DNA from 4 places in the Micromonospora kangleipakensis genome. Region 4 is predicted to be linked to each of the others. Evidence: riboswitches for the same ligand, from Rfam matches in the RefSeq annotation. Region 4 holds a riboswitch; each other region holds the start of a gene.
What was found. A riboswitch is a leader RNA that binds a small molecule or an ion and turns the genes downstream of it on or off. The one in region 4 is predicted to bind cyclic di-AMP.
Positions count from the first base shown of each region.

Region 1: it holds a riboswitch for cyclic di-AMP, as region 4 does, so the genes downstream of both, EV384_RS04375 (C40 family peptidase) here and EV384_RS14860 (C39 family peptidase) in region 4, are expected to answer to the same signal.
Region 2: it holds a riboswitch for cyclic di-AMP, as region 4 does, so the genes downstream of both, EV384_RS30630 (coiled-coil domain-containing protein) here and EV384_RS14860 (C39 family peptidase) in region 4, are expected to answer to the same signal.
Region 3: it holds a riboswitch for cyclic di-AMP, as region 4 does, so the genes downstream of both, EV384_RS10335 (C40 family peptidase) here and EV384_RS14860 (C39 family peptidase) in region 4, are expected to answer to the same signal.

Region 1 covers NZ_SHLD01000001.1:904,067-909,847, reverse strand. Annotated here, with positions in the region: gene EV384_RS04385 (hypothetical protein) at 1-463, opposite strand, end outside; gene EV384_RS04380 (phosphotransferase family protein) at 1,107-1,850, opposite strand; gene EV384_RS04375 (C40 family peptidase) at 2,263-3,249, opposite strand; cyclic di-AMP (ydaO/yuaA leader) riboswitch at 3,311-3,446, opposite strand; gene EV384_RS35780 (N-acetylmuramoyl-L-alanine amidase) at 3,681-4,988, shown strand; gene EV384_RS35775 (hypothetical protein) at 4,937-5,716, shown strand; gene EV384_RS04365 (C40 family peptidase) at 5,780-5,781, opposite strand, start outside.
Region 2 covers NZ_SHLD01000001.1:6,436,961-6,442,741, forward strand. Annotated here, with positions in the region: gene EV384_RS30620 (HelD family protein) at 1-1,385, shown strand, start outside; gene EV384_RS30625 (cation diffusion facilitator family transporter) at 1,491-2,405, shown strand; cyclic di-AMP (ydaO/yuaA leader) riboswitch at 2,549-2,680, shown strand; gene EV384_RS30630 (coiled-coil domain-containing protein) at 2,686-3,762, shown strand; gene EV384_RS30635 (hypothetical protein) at 3,877-4,386, shown strand; gene EV384_RS30640 (SRPBCC family protein) at 4,398-4,925, opposite strand; gene EV384_RS30645 (1-phosphofructokinase family hexose kinase) at 5,008-5,781, shown strand, end outside.
Region 3 covers NZ_SHLD01000001.1:2,122,939-2,128,719, reverse strand. Annotated here, with positions in the region: gene EV384_RS10345 (SDR family oxidoreductase) at 1-682, shown strand, start outside; gene EV384_RS10340 (hypothetical protein) at 675-2,201, opposite strand; cyclic di-AMP (ydaO/yuaA leader) riboswitch at 2,513-2,663, shown strand; gene EV384_RS10335 (C40 family peptidase) at 2,714-3,814, shown strand; gene EV384_RS10330 (sensor histidine kinase) at 4,131-5,210, opposite strand; gene EV384_RS10325 (response regulator transcription factor) at 5,203-5,781, opposite strand, start outside.
Region 4 covers NZ_SHLD01000001.1:3,085,949-3,091,729, reverse strand. Annotated here, with positions in the region: gene EV384_RS14875 (CDP-glycerol glycerophosphotransferase family protein) at 1-204, shown strand, start outside; gene uppS (polyprenyl diphosphate synthase) at 244-1,026, opposite strand; gene EV384_RS14865 (alpha/beta fold hydrolase) at 1,071-1,823, opposite strand; gene EV384_RS14860 (C39 family peptidase) at 1,946-2,767, opposite strand; cyclic di-AMP (ydaO/yuaA leader) riboswitch at 2,996-3,137, opposite strand; gene EV384_RS14855 (hypothetical protein) at 3,425-4,216, opposite strand; gene EV384_RS34805 (hypothetical protein) at 4,368-4,925, opposite strand; gene EV384_RS14845 (acyltransferase family protein) at 5,104-5,781, opposite strand, start outside.

The DNA.
Region 1 (5,781 bases), 2.2 Mb from region 4:
ACCTGCCGGTGGCGCCAACCGTTGGGGCCCCGCGGCTCCATTCCAGGGCCGACGAGCAGTCTTCGAACCGCACCACGTACTCCCTGTTGGAGGTGAAAACGTGAGTGACGGTCCCGGTGATCGCGGAGCCGACCGGGAAGCGCATTTTGATGGACAGCCACTCGTCGTGGCTCAGGCTGGTGGGCAGGTAGGTCCCTGAGCGGAACGACGCGTCGAGAGGCAGTAGCCCGACCTGACCTGGCCTGTGCTGGAGAACCTCGAACCTCATCACTGTGCCCAGCGAAGGCCAGTCGACCGGATCGTGCGGCAAGGCCAGGACGTCAACGAAGCCCTCCGGCTCTTGGCCCAGGTCCACAAGCAGCCCGATGGCGCCAGGCCTCGGTATGCGGATGACTTGACCCGTGACGTGGTCACCCACAGGAAAGCGACGGCGGGCCACATCGAGCTGATTCGGCTCTGCCACGCTCGACAACCTCCTCGGCCGCTCTGGAACCATGCCGCCGACAAGCGGAGGTCCTGCAAGCGAGTTTCTCGATCATGTCTAGCATCTGGTGGGACGCCACTGTCAAGCATGTCCCGTGACGGGACACGCCGCGCTGTCCGCGCGTTGCCGAATTCCGCTCCATCAGATCAAGGCGGCCCGCAAGCGGGCCGCACCGGTCCGGCCTCGGCCTGCTGGCGACCTCCGGCCGGCATCGGCCGGGTCGGCCGGTGAGCTGGGGCCTGCCGATTCCATGAGGTGACAGCGGACACGACGCCGCCGAGGCTACGGATCAGAGGACCGGCCGGGCCATCTACGGGACCGGTAGGACTGCGTATTCGATTGATGCGAGTTCTCGGCCGCACCATGCGGTAGGCGACCCACGCGAACATGACAACGACCGCGAGCGTGGTTGGAGCGTCTCCTGCCGCGTCAGGCAACGTTCGCCCTGTCCTCCAACGGCACATCGGGGCGGTGCCCCAACCCGATATGTCCGCGGGTGTTCGGCCACCACCTCATGTTCACCAGGACCATGACCTCGGCGGCCGGGAAGACGACGGGTTTCGGGAGATGGCCCGGCGATCGCGGCAGAACGGGCACTCGTAGCAGGCGGGCTATTGCAGCCTTACGGCCGGGATCGCAGCACGGCGACCTCGGGGAACTCGTCCGGCGAGCCGTAGCCGTGCTCGGCCAGCCAGCGTACGTTAGTCAGGCATCGCAACGACCACCATGCGCGGATGAGGTCGCGGTCGACGTCGGTGCCGTAGCCGGCGACGACGTCGCCAAGGTGCTCCTTGTGTCCGAGCGTGAGGACGGCGAGGTCGAAGAGCGCGTCGCCCTGGGACGCCTCGGACCAGTCGACGACGCCGGTGACCTCGTCACCGGCGACGAAGACGTGGTCGACCTGCAGGTCGCCGTGGATGAACACCGGTGTCCACGGCCGGAGCGCAGTCTCGGCGAGCCGGCGGTTGCGTGTGACCACGTCGGCGGGAAGGACGTCGTTGGCGACGAGCCACTCGCACTCATCGGCGAGGCGCGATGCGAGCTCGTCGAGGCTCCGACCGGGCCATGGCGGCAGCGGCGCGTCGTGCAGCATCCGGGCGGCGGCACCCGCCGCGGCCCACGCGGCCGACGAAGCGGTAGATGGCTCGCCGAGGTGGCCGAGTGCCGTCCCCGGGAGAGCGGCGAGCGCGAGTACGGGCGGCTTCCGCCACAGGATCTCCGGGGTTGGGACCGGCGCCATCGCCATCGCCTCGACCTCGACGTCGGTGCGGGTCTGATCAGCGTCGATCTTCACGAACACGTCGCCGACGCGCAGGGTCGCGCGCTCGTTATGGGCGACGACAACCTCGACCTCGTCTACGTCCATGTCGGCCATCATTGCGGAAATGACCACCGACGTCGCCGGGGTTATCTCGTGCGACTGCGCGCCGGCTTCTACGTCGACACGCCACAGTCAACCCCACCACCTGAGAGCGCGACGAACAGGCGGAACGCGACCCTTCGAGCCGATCTTGCCCAAGCTGACAGTGCGCTTCGATTCCGGTCAGCGGAGCAGGCCTGGCGTTCGGTTTCCGCGACCGCCAGGCCGTCTCCAGGCCGTCACAGGTTCGCGACCGGCCACCGATGTCCCCCACGCCTCACCACTCCCGCCGCAGGTGAGAGGCACGATGACCACCGCCACCAGTGACAGCCAAGCCCGCATGGCATCTCTGGCGCACCTGGCCGATCCGCTGACGGCGGAAGGGGGCCCCCGCCACGCGGGAGCCCCTTCCGGTGGATCAGCCCGGTCGGCCGTAGCTGTTGATCTGGCCGTCGTCGACGCGTTTCATCGTGATCGGCTTGCCGGACTGGGAGGCGTGCACCACCCAGCCGCCGCCGACGTACATGGCGACGTGGTGCAGGTCGCTGTAGTAGAAGACGAGGTCCCCGGCGCGCAGCTCGCTCCGGCTCACCCGGCGGGTGACGTCGTGCTGCTGGCGGGCGTTGTGCGGCAGCGAGACGCCGGCCTTGGCCCAGGCGGCCATGGTCAGGCCGGAGCAGTCGTAGTGGTCCGGGCCGGCGGCGCCCCAGACGTAGATCTTGCCGATCTGGGCGCAGGCGAACTTGACCGCGATTCCGGCGGGGCCGCCCGGATAGCCGGACGGACAGGGCGCGGGCCGCAGCGGACCGCCGCCGCCGCTGCCGTAGACCTTCAGCCGGAGCTTGTCGAGGCGGGCGATCTCGGCGTTGATCTGCTTCTTCTTCGCCGCGAGCTGGGCCTCGGTCCGGGTCAGCTGGGCGACCATCTCGTCCAGCGGCTTCTTCTTGGCGGCCAGCTGGTCGCGGAGTACGACGACGTTGCGCACCTGCTGCTGCTGACGGTGGGCGAAGCGGTCAAGCAGTTCGAGGCCGGCGACCACGTCGCTCGGCGACCGGCTGCCCAGCAGCGCGTTCACGGTCGACAGGTTGTCGCCCTTGTACGCGTCGGCGGCGAGACCGCCGACCTGGCCCATGGCGAGGTCGACCTGGAGCTGCAACGGGGTGATCTGCTTGGCCAGGGCCGCCGCCTGCTTCCGCTTGACGGCTAGGTCCTGGCGAGTGGCGTTGTGCTGCTCGATGATCGGTTCGAGCTTGTTCCAGTCCTGGTCGATCTGGCGCTCGATCTCGGCGACCGTCGGTTCGGCGTGGGCCGCCGTGGCGCCGCCGGTCAGGATGACGGCGGTGCCGGCCAGGGCGGCGAGTGCGGTGGTGAAGCGGGACCAGCGTGGACGCGGCGCAGCCGTCATCCGGTCGACCGACCGGACCGACGGTCGCCGCGGGGCATGGTGTGCCACCGGGCTTCCGTACTCCTTCTTCGCTGACCGCCTACCGGGTTAGCTGACGGGTTCGGACGGGAAGGGAGCCGCCCTACCGCAGTGCTGCGGATTCACCCCGGTTACCTGGGTCCCCGGCTCGCCCGGAGGCGACTCGGCGGTGTCGGACCGTCACCACCCGGGTTGGACGGTGCACACACCGGCCGACGATTGACCAGAGTAGAGATGGCTGTTATTGATCCGCAACCCGCGACGCCGTGACACTCCGTACCCGAAGTTCGGATCCGGCGAGAACCGGCTGAAGAAAACTTTCATCGAACATCGTTTACAGGTAAGTATTGACCCGAGACTGCCTCCGGGGCGAGGGTGAGCACGCAGTTACCCCCACCTGACCGGGAGGTTCCATGCACCGCCCACCCTCGCCGCCACGCGGCCGGATCCTGCTCGCCGCCGCCATGGCGGCGGCCACCGCGCTCCTCTCCACCGGACCGGTCGCCGCGGAACCCCTCACCGCCGGACCGACCGAACCCACCGACCGTCAGCAGCAGTACGCCGCGGCCGCGGCCGAATACGGCGTGCCGGAGAGCGTCCTGCTCGGCGTGTCGTACCTGGAGTCCCGCTGGGACACCCACCCCGGCCAGCCCAGCACCAGCGGCGGCTACGGGCCGATGCACCTGACCGACGCCGACCAGGTCGCCGCCACGCCCTCCGGCTCGCACGTCGACGAGAACGAGGACCCCCGGGGCGACGAGTCCCGGCCCCTGGTCGTCGATTCCACCGTGGCGGCCGAGCCGACCGGGGACCTGCTGCCACGGGCGTCCCTGCAGACCCTCGACGCCGCCGCCGCGCTCACCGGCGTACCCGAGGAGACGTTGCGCACCGACGCCACCGCCAACATCCGCGGCGGGGCGGCGCTGCTCGCGTCGTACCAGCGGGAACTGGCCGCGCCGGTCGGCGCCGGCAGCGACCCGGCGGCCTGGTACGGCGCGGTGGCCCGGTACTCCGGCGCGGACACCGAGGACGCCGCGGCGGCCTTCGCCGACGAGGTGTACGACCAGATCAGCGTCGGTGCCGCCCGGACCACCGACGACGGCCAGCGGGTCACCCTCGCCGCCCGGGAGGTGACCCCCGACGAGTCCGGGCTGCACCGGCTCGGGCTGCGCCGCGCCGAGCGGCCCGACGGCCTGGAATGCCCGGTCCGCCTGGCCTGTGAGTGGATCCCCGCGCCGTACGAGAAGTACGGCCCGAACCCGGGCGACTACGGCAACCACGACCTCGGCGACCGGCCGGCCCAGCAGAAGATCGAGTACATCGTCATCCACGACACCGAGGGCTACTTCGGCCCGAGCGTGAAGCTGGTGCAGACCAAGACCTACCTGGGCTGGCACTACACGCTGCGCTCGGTGGACGGCTACGTGGCCCAGCACATCAAGGCGAAGGACGTCGGCTGGCACGCCGGCAACTGGTACGTCAACGCCAAGTCCATCGGCATCGAGCACGAGGGCTTCGCCGGCCACGGCACCTGGTACACCGAGGCGATGTACCGGACCTCGGCCAAGCTGGTCCGGCACCTGGCGCTGCGGTTCCAGATCCCGCTGGCCGGCAGCACATCCTCGGCCACGACAACGTCCCCGGCACCGTTGCCGGCAACGTGGCCGGGATGCACTGGGACCCGGGCCCGTACTGGGACTGGTCGCACTACTTCGACCTGATGAAGGCGCCGTTCCACTCGACCGGCACGCCGCAGACCGGCCTGGTCACCATCGACCCGGACTACGCCACCAACCAGCCGGCCTTCATCGGCTGCAACCAGCAGCCGCCGGGCGTGCCGAAGCCGGTGCCGCCGGCCGTGCCGTGCCCGCTGCGCGCCTCCTCCTCGGTCATCCTGCGCACCGCGCCGAGCCCGGACGCCCCGCTGGTCAACGACCGCGGCCTGCGGCCGAACGGCACGCCGGACACCATGTACGTCTCCGACCACGGCGCCCGCGCCTCGGCCGGTCAGACGTACGCCCTGGCGGACGTCCAGGGTGACTGGACCGCGATCTGGTACCTCGGCCAGAAGGCCTGGTTCCTCAACCCGGCCTCGGCGCCGACGGCGAAGTGGGCGCAGGGCTTCGTGGTGACCCCGAAGCCGGGCAGGGCCACCATCCCGGTGTACGGGCGGGCCTACCCGGAGCAGGCGGCCTACCCGGCCACCATCCCGTACCAGTCGATCTCGCCGTTGCAGTACACCTTCCCGGCGGGCCAGCGGTACGCGCTCGGCGGCGTCCTGCCGGGCGAGTACTACCGGGCGGTCTCCTTTGACGGCTCCGCCCCCGGCGACCGGACGGTGGTCCGGGGCGAGAACCGGTACGTGCAGATCCAGTTCGGCCACCGGGTGATGTTCGCGAACCTGGACGACGTGCTGATCCTGCCGGCCGCGGTGGGCGCGCCGCAGTAGTCATCGCATCCACGACGAAGGCCCCCGGTCAGCTCGACCGGGGGCCTTCGTCGTCGGATCGGATC
Region 2 (5,781 bases), 3.4 Mb from region 4:
ACATCGCCTCGGTGCTGCCCTCGCTCGGCGAGGAGACGGCCACCCTGCACTCGCTCGGCTCGCTCTTCCCGGGCATGTCGGCGACCCGGACCGACCCGCCCGAGGTGGCGGCGGTGAAGGGGTCGCTGCGGATGCGCCGGGTGCTAGAGCGCGCGGTCCGGGACACGGCGCCGGACTCGCCGGCCGAGCTGCGGCTGCTCTACCGGGGCGAGCTGCTCCGGCTGGAGCGCCGGGAGCTGGACGGCATCCAGGAGCGGGCGCTGCTGCGGGGCGCGCGCCGCAACGAGGTGCGCCGGGCCGGCTTCGACGGCGTCCTTGCGGCGCTCTACGCCCAGGCCCGCCAGCTGCGGGTCGGCCGGCTGCCGGAGCAGCGCGCGTTCGAGGACGAGATCATCGACCGGCCGGAGTTCCGGGAGTTCCTTAAGGCCTGGTGGCCGCGGCTGCATCCCCGGCACGTGCTCGGCTGGCTGGCCCGTCCGGAGCGGCTGCGCCGGTACGCCGGCGGCATCCTCTCCGGGGCGGAGATCCGGCTGCTGACGGAGGCGTACCGGAGCCTGGACACCGCGGGGCTGACCATCGCGGACATCGCGCTGCTGGACGAGCTGGACGCGCTGCTCGGCAAGCCGGTGCGGCCGGCGAAGGCGAAGCGCGACCCGTTCCAGCTCGCCGGCGGGGTCCGCGAGCTGAGCACCTTCGCCGATCGGCAGCGGGCCGCCCGGGCCGCGGCCCGGGAACGGCCGGAGGACTACCGGGAGTACGCGCACGTGGTGGTCGACGAGGCGCAGGACGTCTCGCCGATGCAGTGGCGCATGATCGGTCGGCGCGGCCGGCTGGCCTCCTGGACGGTGGTGGGCGACCCGGCGCAGACCGCCTGGACCGGCGATCCGGAGGAGCTGACCCGGGCCCGGGACCAGGCGCTGGGGCGACGCCGCCGGCACCAGTTCACGCTGACCACCAACTACCGCAACTCGGCGGAGATCTTCGCGGTGGCGGCGGCGGAGATCCGCCGGCTCTACCCGGACCTGCCGCTGCCCACCGCGGTGCGCTCCACCGGCATCGAGCCGGTCGAGCGGACCGTGCCAGCCGCCGAGCTGGCGGCGGCCGCCGTCGAGGCGGCCGGGATCCTGCTGGCCGAGGTCGAGGGGACGGTCGGGGTGATCACCCCGGTGCCGCGCCGGGACGAGGTGGCCGGCTGGCTCGGCGACCTGGGCGGCTCCCGGCTCCAGGTGGTGACGAGCCTGCAGGCCAAGGGCATGGAGTACGACGGGGTCGTACTGGTCGCGCCGAGCGAGATCCGGGCGGATCCGGGCTCGGGCGTACGGACCCTCTACGTGGCGCTCTCCCGGGCCACGCAGCGGCTCACCACCCTCGACGCGCTGGGCTGAGCAGGGCTTCGACCGCGAGCGGGCGGACGCCGGCCTTTCACTTGCATACATAGCGATGTGAACATAGATTGGGCCCGGCCGGGGCGAGGGCGAAAGGGTGTGGGCGTGGGCGCAGGTCATGACCACAGCGGGGCGGTGACCAACGCCGCCTACCGCCACCGGGGTCGACTCTGGGCCGCGTTCGGGCTGCTCGCCGCCCTGATGCTGGTCGAGGCGGTCACCGCGTTCGGCACCGGCTCGCTGGCCCTGCTCTCGGACGCCGGGCACATGTTCACCGACGTGCTGGGCATCGGCATGGCCCTCGCCGCGATCACCGCCACCCGACGCGCCGACACCGACCCGCAGCGCACCTTCGGGCTCTACCGGCTGGAGGTGCTGGCCGCCCTGGCCAACGCGGTGCTGCTCGGCGCGGTCGCGGTCTACGTGCTGGTCGAGGCGGTACGCCGGTTCGGCGAGCCGCCGGAGGTGCTGGCCGGTCCCATGCTCGCGGTGGCGGTGCTCGGCCTGCTGGCCAACATCGCCGCCTTCGCCCTGCTGCGCAGCGGGGCGGAGGAGAGCATCAACCTGCGCGGGGCGTACCTGGAGGTGCTGGGCGACCTGCTCGGCTCGCTCGGGGTGATCGGCGCCGCGCTGGTCATCGCGCTCACCGACTGGTGGTGGGCGGACCCTCTCGTCGCCGTCGCGATCGGGCTGTTCATCCTGCCCCGCACCTGGCGGCTGGGGCGCGCCGCGGTGCGCATCCTGGTGCAGGCCGCCCCGGAGCACCTCCAGGTGACCGCGGTGCACGACCGGCTGGCCGCGGTGCCCGGCGTGGCGGAGGTGCACGACCTGCACGTCTGGACGCTGACCTCGGGGATGGATGTGGCCTCCGCGCACCTGACCATGTGCCCGGGCGCCGAGGTGGGCGAAGTGCTGGCCGCCGCTCGGGCCGCCCTGCACGAGGACTTCCGGATCGATCACGCCACGTTGCAGATCGAGCCCGGAGCGTCAGCCGGGGCCTGTGGTGCAGTCGAGTGGTAATTAGGGCAAACTTAAATCAGTGCGGGTATTGTGCACCTGTGCCGGTTTTGCCCTCGTTCGTGCCCGTAGCTCACCGGGCCGGGCCGGGGCACCACCGGTAGGCTCGGCCCCGGCCTCCGCCAGGCGGCGCCCTCCGGCGCCTGCGGTGGCCGCCGCCTAATCGCCGCCTGCGGCGAACCGGGGAACCATGTTCGTGGGGTGCATCCGCGCCAGCGGTAGGGATCTTCCGTCCCGAACCCGTCAGCTAACCCGGTCGGCGGCTGACGGAAGGAAACCCTGAATGCCAGCAGTGGCACCTGTGAAACGGACGGCCGCCCGGTTGGCGGCCCTGCTCGTGGCGACGCTCGCGCTCGGCCTCGCGACCGCGCCGGTCGGCCCCGCCGGGGCGGCGCCCCCGGCCGGCCTGCTCGCCGCCGCCCCCGGCGACGACGACGAGGGCGGCACCCCGGCCCTGCGCGCCCAGCTCGACGCGGCCAGCAAGGGCTGGCTGGAGGCGAAGACGGCGCTGGCCCGCTCGGTCGGTCGGCAGCAGCAGCTCACCAACCAGCTCACCACGATCAACGCCGAGCTGAGCGTCCGCGACACCAAGGTCGGCGAGATCGCCGGGGTCGCGTACCGGACCGGACGGCTCGGCACCGCGGCGGCGCTGCTCGCCAGCGACAGCCCGGAAGGCTTCATGGACCGCGCCGCCGCGCTGGGCCAGGTCGCCGCCCACGAGGACCGGGCGCTGCGCGACCTGATCGAGACCCGGGACCGGGCGACATCGACCCGGACGGCGCTGAACGCCGAGATCCAGGAACAGCGCAAGCAGGTCGCGGTGATGGCCAAGCGCAAGCAGCAGGCCGAACGCGCGCTGGAGGTGGCGAACGACCGCGCCGAGAGCGCCCGCGACAGTGGCGGCACGGTCCGGGGCACCTCCACCGCGAACGCCGACCCGGCACCGCGCAACGCCGACGGCTCCTGGCCGCCCGAGTCGTGCAGCGTCAACGACCCCACCCCGGCCGACGGCTGCATCACCCCGCGCACGCTGCACGCGCTCAACGAGGCCAAGTCGGCCGGGTTCACCCGGTACGTCTCCTGTTACCGACCCAGCGGGTCGGGCGAGCACCCCAAGGGCCGGGCGTGCGACTTCGCCGCGCAGTCCGACGGCTTCGGCGGGGTCGCCAGCGGCGGCGACCGGACGTACGGCAACAACCTGGCGGCCTACTTCGTCCGCAACTCCGACGCGCTGGCCGTGCTCTACGTGATCTGGTTCAAGCAGATCTGGCTGCCGAGCAGCGGCTGGAAGTCGTACAGCGGCGGCAACGGCGACCCGTCCAGCGACCACACCAACCACGTGCACCTGTCGGTCTACTGAGCCGAGGGGGTGATCCGTCGCCGGACGGGTCACCCCCGCTACGCCCGTCGACGTACGCGGAATGTCGCCCCCGGCCCCACGACGCGACCGGCCCGCCGGACCAGCATCGACGGCATGAGCCGACTCTCCCCCGCCGTCCGCAAGGCCCTGCTGACCCTGCACCTGGTCACCTCGCTGGGCTGGCTCGGCGCGGACCTGGTGCTGCTCACCCTGGGCGTCGCCGGGCTGCGCGGCGCCGACCCCGCGGTGGTCTACCCCACCGCGGGGCTCGTCGTCACGTACCTCTTCGCACCGCTGAGCGTGGTGGTCTGGCTGGTCGGGGTGGCGAGTTCCCTGCTCACCCCGTGGGGGCTGCTGCGCTGGCGCTGGGTGCTGGTCAAGTTCGTGCTCACCACGGTGCTGCTCGGTCTGGTCCTGCTGCTGCTGACGCCCCGGATCCGGCAGCTCGGCGAGCTGGGCGCCGCCGCCTCCACCCACTACCGGGTGGACCTGGTCGTCGCCCCGGCCATCTCCAGCACGCTGCTGCTGGTGGCCACCGTGCTCTCCACGTACAAGCCGTGGGGCCGGCTACGCCCCGCCACCCCGGCCCGCCGCCGCCCGGTGGCCGTCGCGCCCCGGTCCTGACCGGACACCGGTCAGCTGGCGGCTGGCGCGTCCGGACCGCGGTCCAGCACCGCGCCGAGCCGGCTGGCGAGCCCGAGGTGGGCCGCCCGGGCCTGCCGGAAGGCGTACCCGAACAGGGGCGCCGGCGCGGCGAGGGTGATCTCGACGTCGATCCGCGTCACGCCGCCCGGCTCGTCCCGCAGCCGGGTGTGGTTGCGCACGGTGGTGGCCGGGCGCTGCCGGGCCACCGTCACCACCTCGTCCTCGGTGGCGATCAGCACGTCGGCCTGGTAGGTGACCGGGAAGCGCAGCGGCCCGACCGCCAGCCGGTCGGTGATCGCGTAGCTGGCCAGCGCGCCCGGGCGGGGCGGCAGCCGGCGCACGCCGACGATCAGCGGGTGCAGCTCGCCCTGGCGGGTCAGGTCGCCGAGGAGCGCGACCGCCTCGGCCCGGGAACACCGGGCCTGCACGGTGTAGCTGAACGTGTCGCGGCTGAGCACACCGTCCCCCTCGCCGTCGGCGGTCCGCCCGATCGTCCCGTACGGCGGGCGGGCTGGCAACGCCTCGGCATGACGCGGGGCCGGCGGGGAATCCGGACGCCCGGCGGGACGAGGAGGTGGCGCGGATGGACGGGTACGGCGGATGAGCGGACACGTGATGGTCTTCGCGCCGACGCCCCGGCTCACCGTGACCGTCGACCAGCCGGCCGACCACCCCGAGCTGCACCTGCACCCCGGCGGGCAGGGGGTCTGGCAGGCCCGGATGATCATGTCGCTCGGGGTGGAGGTGGTGCTCTGCGCCAGCCTCGGCGGCGAGATCGGCCAGGTGCTGGAGCCGCTGCTGGTCAGCGAGGGCGTCGACCTCAAGGCGGTGGTCCGCGACTCGGGCGGCAGCGGCGGGTACGTGCACGATCGGCGGGGCGGCACCCGGCAGGAGATCGTCGACGTGCCGGGCCACCCGCTCAGCCGGCACGAGCTGGACGAGCTCTACAACCTGGCCCTCGGCGAGGGGTTGCGGGCCCCGGTCAGTGTGCTCAGCGGCCCGAACGACCCGACGCTGGTCCCGGCCGACCTCTACCGGCGCGTCGCCGCCGACCTGGGCGCCAACGGCAGCCGGGTGGTGGTGGACCTGGCCGGCGAGCATCTCACCGCGGTGCTGGCCAGCGGCGTCTTCTTCCTCAAGGTCAGCCACGAGGAGCTGATCGTCGACGGGCGGGCCGAGGGCGACGACGAGGAGCAGCTCACCCGGGCGATGTACGACCTGCACTCCACCGGCGCCGAGAACGTCGTGGTGAGCCGCGCCGAGGAGCCGGCGCTGGCCCTGGTCGACGGGGAGGTCTTCGAGGTGGAGATGCCCCGCCTGCAGGCGACCGACCCACGCGGCGCGGGCGACTCGATGACCGCCGGGGTGGCCGCC
Region 3 (5,781 bases), 960 kb from region 4:
CGGCCGACCGGCCGAGGGCGGAGTCGAGTTCGTCACCGGCGATCTGGCCAGCGGCCAGGGCGTCGAACGGGCCGTGGCGGGTGCCGAGACGATCGTGCACTGCGCCAGCAGCTACCGGGGCGACCCCGACGCCGCTCGGCATCTCGTCCGGGCGGCGTCGCGGGCGGGTAGGCCGCACCTGGTGTACATCTCCATCGTCGGAGTCGACCGGATCCCGATCAGCAGCCCGCTCGACCGCACCATGTTCGGCTACTACGAATCCAAGCGAGTGACCGAACGGGTGGTGACCGACTCGGGTCTGCCATGGACGACGCTGCGGTCGACCCAGTTCCACGACCTGATCCTGAAGGTCGCGCAGGTGCTGGCCAGGTCACCGGTCGTGCCCGTGCCCGCCGGCTTCCGGGCCCAGCCCATCGAGGCCGACGAGGTGGCGGCCCGGCTCGTCGAGCTAGCGCTCGCCACGCCGGCCGGCCGGGTGCCGGACATGGCCGGGCCGAGGGTGTACGCCGCGGCGGACCTGTTCCACGGTTACCTGCGCGCTGCTCGGCGGCGCGGGATCGTCGTGCCGTTGCCGGTGCCGGGTAAGGCGGCCCGGGCGTTCCGGGACGGGGCGAACCTGGCGCCGGAGCAGGCCGTGGGCCGCCGGACCTGGGAGGAGTTCCTCACCGACCGGGTCAGGTAAGGCGGTTCAACGGCGCTGTCGCCGCCAGGGCGAGCCGGCGATGCTCGGGGTCGTCGGTGCGCTCGGCCAGTGCGCGCAACTGGATCGAGCCGGCGGGGTTGCGTGCGCACCAGTCGTGCATGAGGGCGGCGGCGGTCTCCGGCGGGCTCCCGGTGGCGGTGGCGACCACCACCTCCGCGGTCTCGTCCAGCAGCTCGTCGATGGTCGGCAGGGTCACGCCCAGCTCACGCAGGTGCCCGGCGAACAGCCCGACACCCAAGGGCGTCAGTGAGGCAACAGTGCCGTCCCGCTCGATCGCGCCGAGCCCGGCCAGCTGGTCGAGCAGGCGGTCCGTGTCGTTGTCGGCCAGCTGGCGCCAGCCCCGCTCCTGCTCGTCGCTGCCCGGGCCGAATCCCAGGCCGTCGCATGCCGCCTGGTACGCGAGCTGCCGCAGCTCGTCGGTTTCGACCGGGTCGGGTGCGATGAGCAGCGCCATGGGCACGGCGAACACCGCATCGTCGAACCGCCACCGCAGCACCGACTCGGCCCACCCGGCGCCGCAGACCGCCTCGCCGAGCTCGAACAGTCCGCTGAAGGCCCGCCGGGCCAGGGCGAGCGGGTCTGCCAGCACCTTCGCCGCGCTCTTGACCGGCACCAGCCGCCCCTTCACCATCCGTACGACGCGGGCCGCCCGGGCCCAGGCGACGAGCACGGTGAGCCCGTACAGCTCGTCGCTGGTGCGGGTCTTGAAGACCCGGTCGCCGATCACGGGGTCAATGACGTCGCCGGTTTCCAGCAGCGCGACGAGTTCCCGCGCGTCGGCCAGCCGCAGGCGACCGGTGGTGGTGAGGGTCCGCCCGTCACCGAGCCACCGCACGAGTTCCTGCAGCCGGAGTACGACGAGGGACTCGGCGGCCAGTCCGCGCAGGGTGTCGTCGTCGGGCACGGCCACCAGCGGCATTGGCGGGTGCCGGTCGGGATCCTCGCCGAGCAGATGGTTGGCCATCACCTGGTGCAGCAGGTTCTCGTCGACGGCGATCCGGCCGGCGTGCAGGTCGGCGATGAACCGCTCGGCGGCCACCTGATCGGTCGGGTCGACCCCCTCGTGGAGCATCCGGGTGGCCCAGAACTTCGCCAGCCCGTACCGGCTCTGGTCCGCCATCGCGTCGGCGAACGGCGCGGCGAGCTTGTCCAGGGCGACGTGCAGCAGGTGCCGGTCGGCGCAGCGTCGGTCGGCGAGGTCCTGGTCGAAGAGGAAGTCGACGAACACGCGTACGGTCGGAGTGACGGCGGCCCACTGCTCCGGCGACAGCGTCACCTGGCGGGGAAACCAGTCGAGCAGCGCCTCTTCCAGGTCCTCGGGCTGCCACCGCCCGAGCAGGCCGTCACCGTCGGCCCAGCGGTAGTCGAGCAGCGACTCGAGGACGAACTCGTCGACCGGCTGGTGGTGCCGCCGCGCCCAACGGCCGAAGCGTCGCAGCAGCCGCTGGCGGGCGGGAATGAACACGTGGTCCGGTGCTGAGGTGTAGACCATCCGCATGACGGCCGACCCTACCGGCAGAGGCGGCCCGGGCTGTCGCAACGTCGGCTGGAGCCGCCATGACGTTGGGAAAACGGTTAAGCGTCACCTGAGGGTTGCCGAAGAAAAATAGCGCGCAGGTTGAAGGTCAAGATTAGGGGAGATTAAGAATCCGATTAGCGGAACCTTACGTACGCATAATTCCGGCACCCAATGTGCCCGCTTGACAGCGCAGCGAATTGGCGTCACCGGCTCGTTGATTTCTTCTGGCCGTCCTCACTAATGTTGGTCAGCGTCCGTTCCGGATGTCGGTCTCCACCTGGAGTGCCCCGGGACGGCCACCGCCGAGTCGCTGGACGTCACTGGCGTCGCCAGGCGAGCCGGGGAACCACCGCAGGTTTCGGGGTGAATCCGCATCAGCGGTAGGGCGCCTTCCACGCCCGAACCCGTCAGCTAACCCGGTAGGCGGTCGAGGTCGGTGCACCGTGCGGTGCGTCGGCCTCGAGTGGAAGGAGCCGAGGCCGTTGTCACCCGTGCGCACCCGGCCTGCCGGATCGCGTCTGCTCACCAGAATCCTCGCGGCCGCGGCCGCGGCCGCGGCGGCGGCCATGGTGGCCGTCGGGCCGGCGGCCCCCGCCCATGCGGCACCGTCCGCCGCCGATGTACAGCAGCAGATCGACGCGGCGTGGCAAAAGCTCGAACCCGTCATCGAGCAATACAACAAGGTCCGGTCGGACCTGGCCGCGAACCAGCGGAGATCGGCCGAACTGAGCCGGAGGATCGAGCCACTCGGCAAGTCGGTGGAGGCCAGCAGGACCCGGGTCCAGGAGATTCTGGCGGGGTACTACAAGCAGGAAAGGTCGCTTTCCACATTCAACGCCCTGCTGTCCCGCGGCTCGTCGCCGGCAGCGTTGGGAGATCAGCTCGCGCTCGTGAATCGGGTGGCAGATTCGGAGCAGCGACAGATCACCCGGCTGTCGGCCCAGCAGGCGAGCTACGACGCCGACAAGGAGAAGGTTGACGCGCTGATCGCGATACAGCAGCGCCAGCAGGCCCAGTTGGCGGCTCGCAAGAAGGCCATCGACGCCGAGATCAAGCGGCTGGATGCGCTACACCGACAGATCGCCGCCACGGAGGCGGCCGCAGCGGCCAAGGCGGCCGCGGACGCCGCGGCGGCCAGAGCCGCAGCCGCCGCGCAGACAGCCGCCACCGCGAGCAGCACCTCGCCCATCACGTCGACCAGTTCGCTGTTCATCGGTGGGCAGTGTCCCGCCGTCCCCATCACGGGAAGCGGCGGCGTCGCGGCGAAGACCGCGTGCAAGCAGATCGGCAAGCCGTACGTGTGGGCGGCCAACGGTCCGGACTCGTTCGACTGCTCCGGCCTGACCCAGTACGCGTGGGCTTCCGCCGGGGTGCAGCTGGACCATTACACAGGCTCTCAATGGACCGCGGGTGTGGCGGTGAGCAGAGCAAACCTTCGCACGGGTGACCTCGTCTTCTTCTATTCCGATCACCATCACATGGGTATCTACGTCGGCAATGGACTGATCGTCCACGCCCCGCATACCGGGGACGTGGTCCGAATGGCCCAGCTGGCGAATATGTCTTACAGCGGTGCTCGCCGCCCCGGGTGACCGTCCGGTCCCGAGCCGCTGTAGGTTCTCAACCTCGATGACGCTTTCTCAAGGTCATGTCGCCGTGGATGTCGGTCGGCATCCATGACGGTGAAGCGGTCGACGGGTGGTTGTTGCGCCTGGCACAGCGCAACCAGATCCCCGCCCGGTGGATGGCGGCAGCGCTCGGCGCCCCGGCCGCCCTCGACGCCGGGTCCTGTCCCGCTACGCGCCGGCAGGCTGGGCCGCCCTGCCCGGCTCCCGATTCTGGGCCGCCTGTCTGCGCGAGCCGGACGCCCGCTGGCAGATCCGCTGGCAGCCCGATCGGGGACGATGCCTAGGGCGTGCTGGGCAGCCGGACCGTGACGAAAAGACCGCCGTTGGGGCTGGGGACGAGGTCGAGGGTCCCGTCGTGGGCGCGGACGATGCTGTGCACGATGGCCAGGCCGAGGCCGACGCCGGGGTGTTCGTCGGTGCGTACGCGTTCCGTTCCGCGCTGGAAGGGTTCGGTGAGGGTCGGTACCAGTTCCGGTGGGAGCCGGCGACCCGTGTTCCCGAGCCGCAGCACGCTTGTGTCGCCGTGCGCCTCGGTGTGGACCGTTACGGTGCCGTCGGCGGGGAGGTTGTGGACGATGGCGTTCTGGACAAGGTTCGTCACCATCCGCAACAGGAGCTCGGCGGAGCCGCTGGTCCGGGCCGCCCCGCCGGTGACGTCCAGCGTGATCCGGCGCTGTTCGGCGAGGGGAAGCAGCGTTTCGGCGGCTTCTTCGGCGATGAGGGAGAGGTCGACGCTCTCGCAAGTGAAGTTTCCGCGGTCGCCGCGGCTGAGCAGCAGGAGGGCCTCGGTGAGATCGATCGCCCGCTGATTGACGGTGTGCAGGCGTTCGATGAGTTCGTCCCGGTCCCGCGTGGGGTCCTGGCGGGCGACGTCGAGGAGCGTCCGCGAGATCGCCAGCGGGGTGCGCAGTTCGTGGGAGGCGTTCGCGGCGAACCTCTGCTGCTCGGCGACGTGGGACTCGAGTTGTTCGAGCATCGAGTCGAACGCGTCGGAGAGCTCACGGAATTCGTCCTGGCGGCCCTTCATACGGATCCGGTGGGACAGCGACCCCCTCCCGGCCATCCGTGCCGCATCCGTGATCTGTGTGAGTGGTGCGAGCATCCGGCCGGCGAGGATCCATCCCCCGACGAGCCCGAACATGAGCAGGAAGACCATCGCTACGGCCGCGGCGGGGGCGAAGGTGTGCACAAGAAGGTAGCGGTTGGGCGAGATCCCGAGAAGGCCCTGGGAGGTGTCGGGTACGTAGCGCAGCAGGAACCCCCACACCACGGCGAGCAGGAGGGCGCCGGCGACGGCGAGGAACCCGGCGTAGCTGAGGGTGAGTTTCAGTCGGGCGCTGAGCCCTGGGCGTCTATGCATGCGTACTGCCGGGGGCGGTGGTGTCCCTGCCAGGGGCGATGGTGTTCATACCCGTGTCGATCCGGTAGCCGACGCCGGGCACGGTGGCGATGATCCACGGTTCGCCGAGCCGTTTGCGCAGTGCGGAGACGGTGATGCGCACGGCGTTGGTGAGGGGGTTGACGTTCTCGTCCCAGGCTCGTTCCAGCAACTCTTCGGCGCTGACGATCCCGCCCTCGGCGGCGACGAGGACTTCCAGCACGGCGAACTGTTTGCGGGTGAGTGCGACGTAGCGTTCGTCGCGGAAGACCTCCCGGCGGAAGGGGTCGAGCCGCAGGCCCGCGATCTCGCGGACCGGGGGCCGGGCGTACGCGCGTCTGCGGTCGAGCGCCCTCAGCCGCAGGACGAGTTCCCGCAGCTCGAACGGTTTGGTGAGGTAGTCGTCGGCGCCGAGCTCGAACCCGGAAGCCTTGTCGTCGATCCGGTCGGCAGCGGTGAGCATGAGGATCGGGATGCCGCTGCCGGAGGCGACGATGCGCCGGGCGACCTCGTCGCCGGAGGGGCCGGGAATGTCGCGGTCGAGGACCGCGAG
Region 4 (5,781 bases):
ACGCAGCTGCTCGACACCGACCCGAAGGCGGCCGACCGGTCGACCACCCGGAGCCGCTACCTCGGCGACTTCCCGGCCGACTCGTACGCGGAGGCGTTCCTCGACGCCGCCCGCCGGCAGCTCGAACCGGACTGGAACCCGCCGGCGCCCCGGACCGCCGACGCCGTCGCCCAGGACGGGTCACGCCTCTCCCCCACGCCCTGACCACTCAGGGGCAAGGTCCGACGGCGCCCGTCGGGGTCGTCACGCTCCGAACCGTCGACCGCGAGCGGAGTAGGAGCGCAGGGCGCGGAGGAAATCGATCTTCCGGAAGCCGGGCCAGTACACGTCACAGAAGTACAGCTCGGAGTAGGCGGCCTGCCAGAGCAGGAACCCGGACATCCGGCGTTCGCCACTCGTGCGGATGACCAGATCGGGGTCGGGCTGGCCGCCGGTGTACAGACGCGCCGCGATGGCGTCGGCGGTGAGGCGTTGCGCGACGTCGTCGAGGGTGGCGCCCGCTCTCGCCTCGTCCTCCAGCAGGGCACGAACGGCATTGACGATCTCCTCGCGGCCGTCGTAGCCGATGGCGACGGTGAGGTGGAAGTCGGTGGCCCGCTCACGGGTGGCGTCCTCGGCGAGCTTCAGGGCGTGGCGGGTCGAGTCGGGCAGCACGTCCGCGCGGCCGGCCAGGTGGAGCTGCCACGGGTTGGCCGGACGCAGGAGTGGCTCCGCCACGACGTCCTCGATCATCCGCATCAGGTTCGCCACCTCGTCGGAGGCTCGTTTGCGCATGTTGTCGACGGAGGCGACGAACAGGCTGACGTGGCGGATACCCAGCTCGGCACACCAGCCCAGCACCTCGTGGATGTGCTCCGCGCCGTACCGGTGGCCCAGCCCGGGGTCGTCGAAGCCCATCTGCCTGGCCCACCGGCGGTTCCCGTCCATCACCATCGCGACGTGGCGCGGCAGCGACGTGTGGGCCAACTGGGCGCGGAGACGGCGGGCGTAGAGCCGATAGGCCGCGCGGCGGACGGGCTGCATCATGATCAGATCAAACCACCGCGGCGAGCCCCCTACCGGCCCGCGGGTCAGTGGTACGGGTCGAGGAGGGCCAGGACGGCCTCCGGGTCCTCGACGTGGGCGTTGTGCCCGAGGCCGGGCAGGGTGGCCACCGGGACGCCGAACTCCTTGAGCTGGGCATCGGTCACCATCGGATCCTGCTCGCCCCGGGCGAGCAACACCGGCACGTCGGTCGCCGCGAGCAGGGCCGCCAGCTTCGGCTCCCCCACCCCGAACGCGGCCGGGTCCATCGCCAGCCGCCAGCGGCCGTCCTCCCGGCGCAGCCCGGCGTCGACCACCGGATGGTCCGGGGCGAAGAGGCCGGCGAGGCCGGAGACGCGCAGGTAACGGCGGGCGGCCTCGTCCCGGCTGGCTAACCAGGTGACCGGCCGCTCGGCCAACTCCCGGGCCTTGTCCAGCTCGGCGGGTGACCAGACCGCCTTGATGCCGAGCCCGACCACCGCGTCGACGGGCAGGCCGAGCTGCCGCGCGGCCAGCGCCAACGCCACCACCCCGCCGAGCGAGTGCCCGAGCACCACGAGGCGGTCCCGCGGCCCCAGCCGGTCGGCGACCGGCCCAAGGCCCGCCACCACCCGTTGGGCCAGCGCCGCGAAGGTGTACGCCGGTAGCGGCGGCGACCAACCGTGCCCGGCCAGGTCGGGGGCGAGCCAGCGCCCCGCCCAGCGGCGCTCCAGCAGCGGCGCCCAGGGCAGCCACACCTCGCCGGTGGCGCCCAGGCCGTGCAGCAGCAGCAGCTGGCGGGTACCCGTCTCGTCGCCCATACGGCGCAGTGTGCCACCGGTCGGACACCAGGCGCGAGAGCCGGCGGCGGCCCGGTGCGTCGGGCATACGACGTCGGGCACCGGCTCAGAGAGCCGGTGCCCGACGGGTGACGCGGAGTGGATCAGGCGGAGTAGCCGCGGGTGGACATCCAGTTCGCCAGGTCGATGGTGGTGACCCAGTACGCCGGGTATGCCGGGTTCGCCGAGTCGGCGATCCGCACGGTCCGGCCGTCGTTCTTGTAGCCGACCACGGCGATGTAGTGGCCGCCCGGGAAGGAGTGCCAACCGCCGTCGGTGTCGGTGGCGTCGCCCGCGATGTTGGCGACGACGCCCCGCCCGTCGGTGATCGCCTTCACCACGTCGGCCTGCAGCTGGTCCATCTGTGCGGGGGTGGCCGCGCCCGGGATCATGTGCGTCCGGTACGGGTTGCCCTTGACCATCTGGTTCAGCCCTCGGGTGGTGTCCTCGGCCGAGTTGGTGCCCATCTCGGTGGTGCCGAGCGGGCCGGCCAGCGCGTCCTGGGTCGTCTCGATGCCGGTCGCGCTGAGCGCGTTCCGGACCGCGGCCGGGCCGCAGTTGTAGTAGTAGAGCTGCGCCTCGTAGTTGTAGTCCAGGACCTTGGTCGACGGCGGCTTCGGCGCCGCCTTGCGGGTCAGGTCCGGGTCCGGCTTCGCCGAGGTCGCCTTCGGCGACGGCTTGGCGCTGGGCGAGGTCGACGGGACGGCGGCGATCCGCTCCTGGCTGCGGGTGGCCACGTCGCCGAGGCGCGGGGCCAGCTCCGCGACGGCGGCGGCGGTCTCCTGGCGGACCGGCGCGTCGCCGGTGCCGGTGAGCAGGGCGCCGGTGCCGGAGGCCAGCACGAGGGCGGCGGCGGAGCCGGCGACGATCTGGTACGGGCGCTCGGTGGCGAGGCGCCGCAGCTGCCGCTTCAGGGTGTGCTTCACGTTGGTCCTCCACGGGGCGGGAGCGGCGCACGCCGGCCCGACGCGCGGAGTTCACGCGCGATGACAGGTCGTGGGCGGGGGTGGCCGCGGAAACGGGGGGCGCGCCCGGGTCAACCGGGCGGCAGGGCGGATACCGGAATCGGCTCACCGGTCAGGCGAGCGACGGCACCGCGGCGCCGTGGAGGCGGGGGGACGAACGAGGGGTGGGATCAGGTTGCACGAGGATGGAACTCCTTCCGACACCGCCTACCGGGTTAGCTGACGGATTCGGGCGGGAAGATCGCCCTACCGCGAGCCGTGGCTCGCGGATTCACCCCGGACGTGCACTGGGTCCCCGGTTCGTGAGATCACGATTGAGCGGGTCGGCGCGGCGTCGCCTCTTGCGATCGGAAACCGCACCGGACGCGATGACACTACCGGCGGGTACCCGCCCTGCCAAGCGCTCCTAGCTGCGTAAACCTCGGTCACCATTACTGTGACCGGAACAGCCCGTCACTGACGTCACTCAATGGGACGAGCAGTTATGAGGGAACCGCCGGGCGACAATCGGACATCGGGTGGCGAGCGGCCGGAAATTGCGGTGCTCGATCACCCCGACTGACCCCGATGACCGTTTCCCGATTCGCGTGACCAGGCTCACCGAATTCAGGTCACAATTCAGCCAACCCGCGCCGGGCGCCAGCGCGCCGGCCGGGCCGGGGCGGCGCCGGTCGCCACCGGGGCGAGGGTCTGGGTGGGCGCCTCCGCGCGGCGTCCCGGGACCGGGCCGGGGCGCAGCGCCGCCGCGGCGGCGTACGCCTCCACGGCCAGCGCCCGGGCCGCCTCGGCGGCCAGCTCCGCGTCCCCCCAGGCCCGCTGCTCCCGCTCGGTCGCCGCGCGGTAGCCGGCCAGCCGGCCGTCGCGGACCACCCGGGCGAGGACGATCTCCTGCTCGGCCGGGTGCCGGCGCGGGTCCCACCCGTTCCGGTGCGCGAGGACGTCGGCGAGCTGCCGCGCCGACAGGTCGCCCCGCCAGTGCGCCGCCATCGCGGCGTGGCGCAGCCACCGTTCCCGGGCGGCGTACTCCGTCGGCGTCCGCGGGGTACGCGGCGCGGGCAGCACGGCGGCGCCGGCGAGCCGACGGGCGGCGCTCTCCGCCTCGTCGTACGCCCGCCAGGCCCCGTCGACCTCGTCGTGGGCGCGCAGCCACTGCTCCCGCCGTCGGCGCGCGGTCTGCGCGGCCCCGGCGGCGGCCACCGCCACCTCGTCGGCGTACCGCCGCAGATCGGCGAGGCGGGCCGCCTCCTCGGCGGCCGGGTCGGGGACCGGCTCGGCGTCGGACGGTGCGTCCCGCTCCGGGCGGGCGACCAGCACGGCGAGCACGGCCAGGGCGAGCAGGAGCAGGGCCGACCAGATGGCGGCGGCCTGCGGAACCTCGATCAGGAACTGGTAGAGAACGGTCTGCATGATCGGCACCTCACGGGAGCGATGTGGCGGAGGAGAGGTCCGCACGCCCCGGTGCGGCGGGGCGCGACCGGAACGGGCGCCACCGGGCCGCCGTCGGGCGGGGTGCGGGGGTGAGGTTCGGTGGAGAGCGGCTGCGGGCGTGGTCCGCGGAGGGTCAGCGGGCGGGCGGGGCCCGGGAGCCGAGGGCCGCCGGGACGGTCCCGCCCGGGGCGCGGTCCGCGGCGGCCGCGACGATCACGGCCCGCGGAGCTGCCGCCGGGGAGCCGACGCCGACCGGCTGGGCCTGCTGGCCCGTCCCGGCCACGAGGTCGCCACCGGCCGCGCCGACCGACCCCCGCACGGCACGCCCCCGGTCGGCGGTCGCTCCAGGCATTACGCGGCCCGCGTCGAGGACAGCAGAGCCGTTCGTGACCCGGCCCGGGTCGAGTGCGGCTGCGCCGATCAGGGCGGGGCCCGCGGCCCCGGACTGGTCATCGGGCTCGGGAACGGCGCGGGCCCCGACGCGGAGGGCCGGTGCGGCCGCCGACCGGGAGGCTTCCGGGGCGGCGGGGGTGAACGCCTCGACCGGGGCCGCCTGGGCGGCGGCGGCCGCCCCGACGGGCAGGGTGGCGGCGCCGAGCGAGCAGGCGACCACGACGGCGAGACTGGCCAGCATGCGGGCGGTCCAGCGCGCCACCCACCACATGGGACAGGTGAGCGCGACCGGGAGCACGGTCCCACGCTACCGCCGACGGCACCCCGCCGCATCGCCGCCGGGCGTGTCGCCCCGCTCCGGATCGCGGCACCGACCAGGGTGGACACAGCGCGGCAGCGCATCCACGCCAGCACCACGACAGGCCCGGCGAGCTGGTGACGAAGACGAGTCACCGGCGCCTCGCCCGCCGGTCGGCTCAGGCCGGGTCGCGCCGCCCGGCGTACTCGATCGGTCTGGCCTGCCCGGCGCGGGCGGCGGCGGGTCCGACCTGGCCCGGCACGGCGGCGGCCGGGGCGGTCCGCGCGCGGGCCCGGCGGGGCGGTCCCAGCCGGCGCATCATCGGCGTCTCGACGTACCGGTGCAGGGCGCCGGCGAGCACCAGGTTCACCAGCAGGAAGCCGAGCACGGCGAGGGGGCCCCACCAGCCGCGCAGACCGACACCCCAGTGGCCGGTCAGCCGGAGCACGGTGACCATCACGAAGACGTGCACCAGGTAGAAGGCGAAGGAGACCTCACCGAGCCAGACCATCGGCCGGGACCGCCACGGGGTCCGCCGGCCGCGCACGTCCGCGTCGGCCGCGGCCGTGATGACCAGCAGGTACGCCACGGCAAGCAGGCCCGCCCAGAGCTCCGACCGGATCCACTGCGCGGCCACCGCCCAGGTGGCCACGAAGAGCAGGCTGGCGGCGGTCAGGCCCGGCCCCCGCCAGCGCCCCCGGCGCATCAGCTCGGCGGCGGCCACGCCCATCCAGAACTCCAGGGACCGCACCAACGGGAAGACCTGGGTGAACCACCACCGGCTCTCCTCGGGCAGCAGGCGCTGCCCGGGCCAGAGCGCGACGATCAGCAGCGGCGCGGCGACCACCACCGCCCA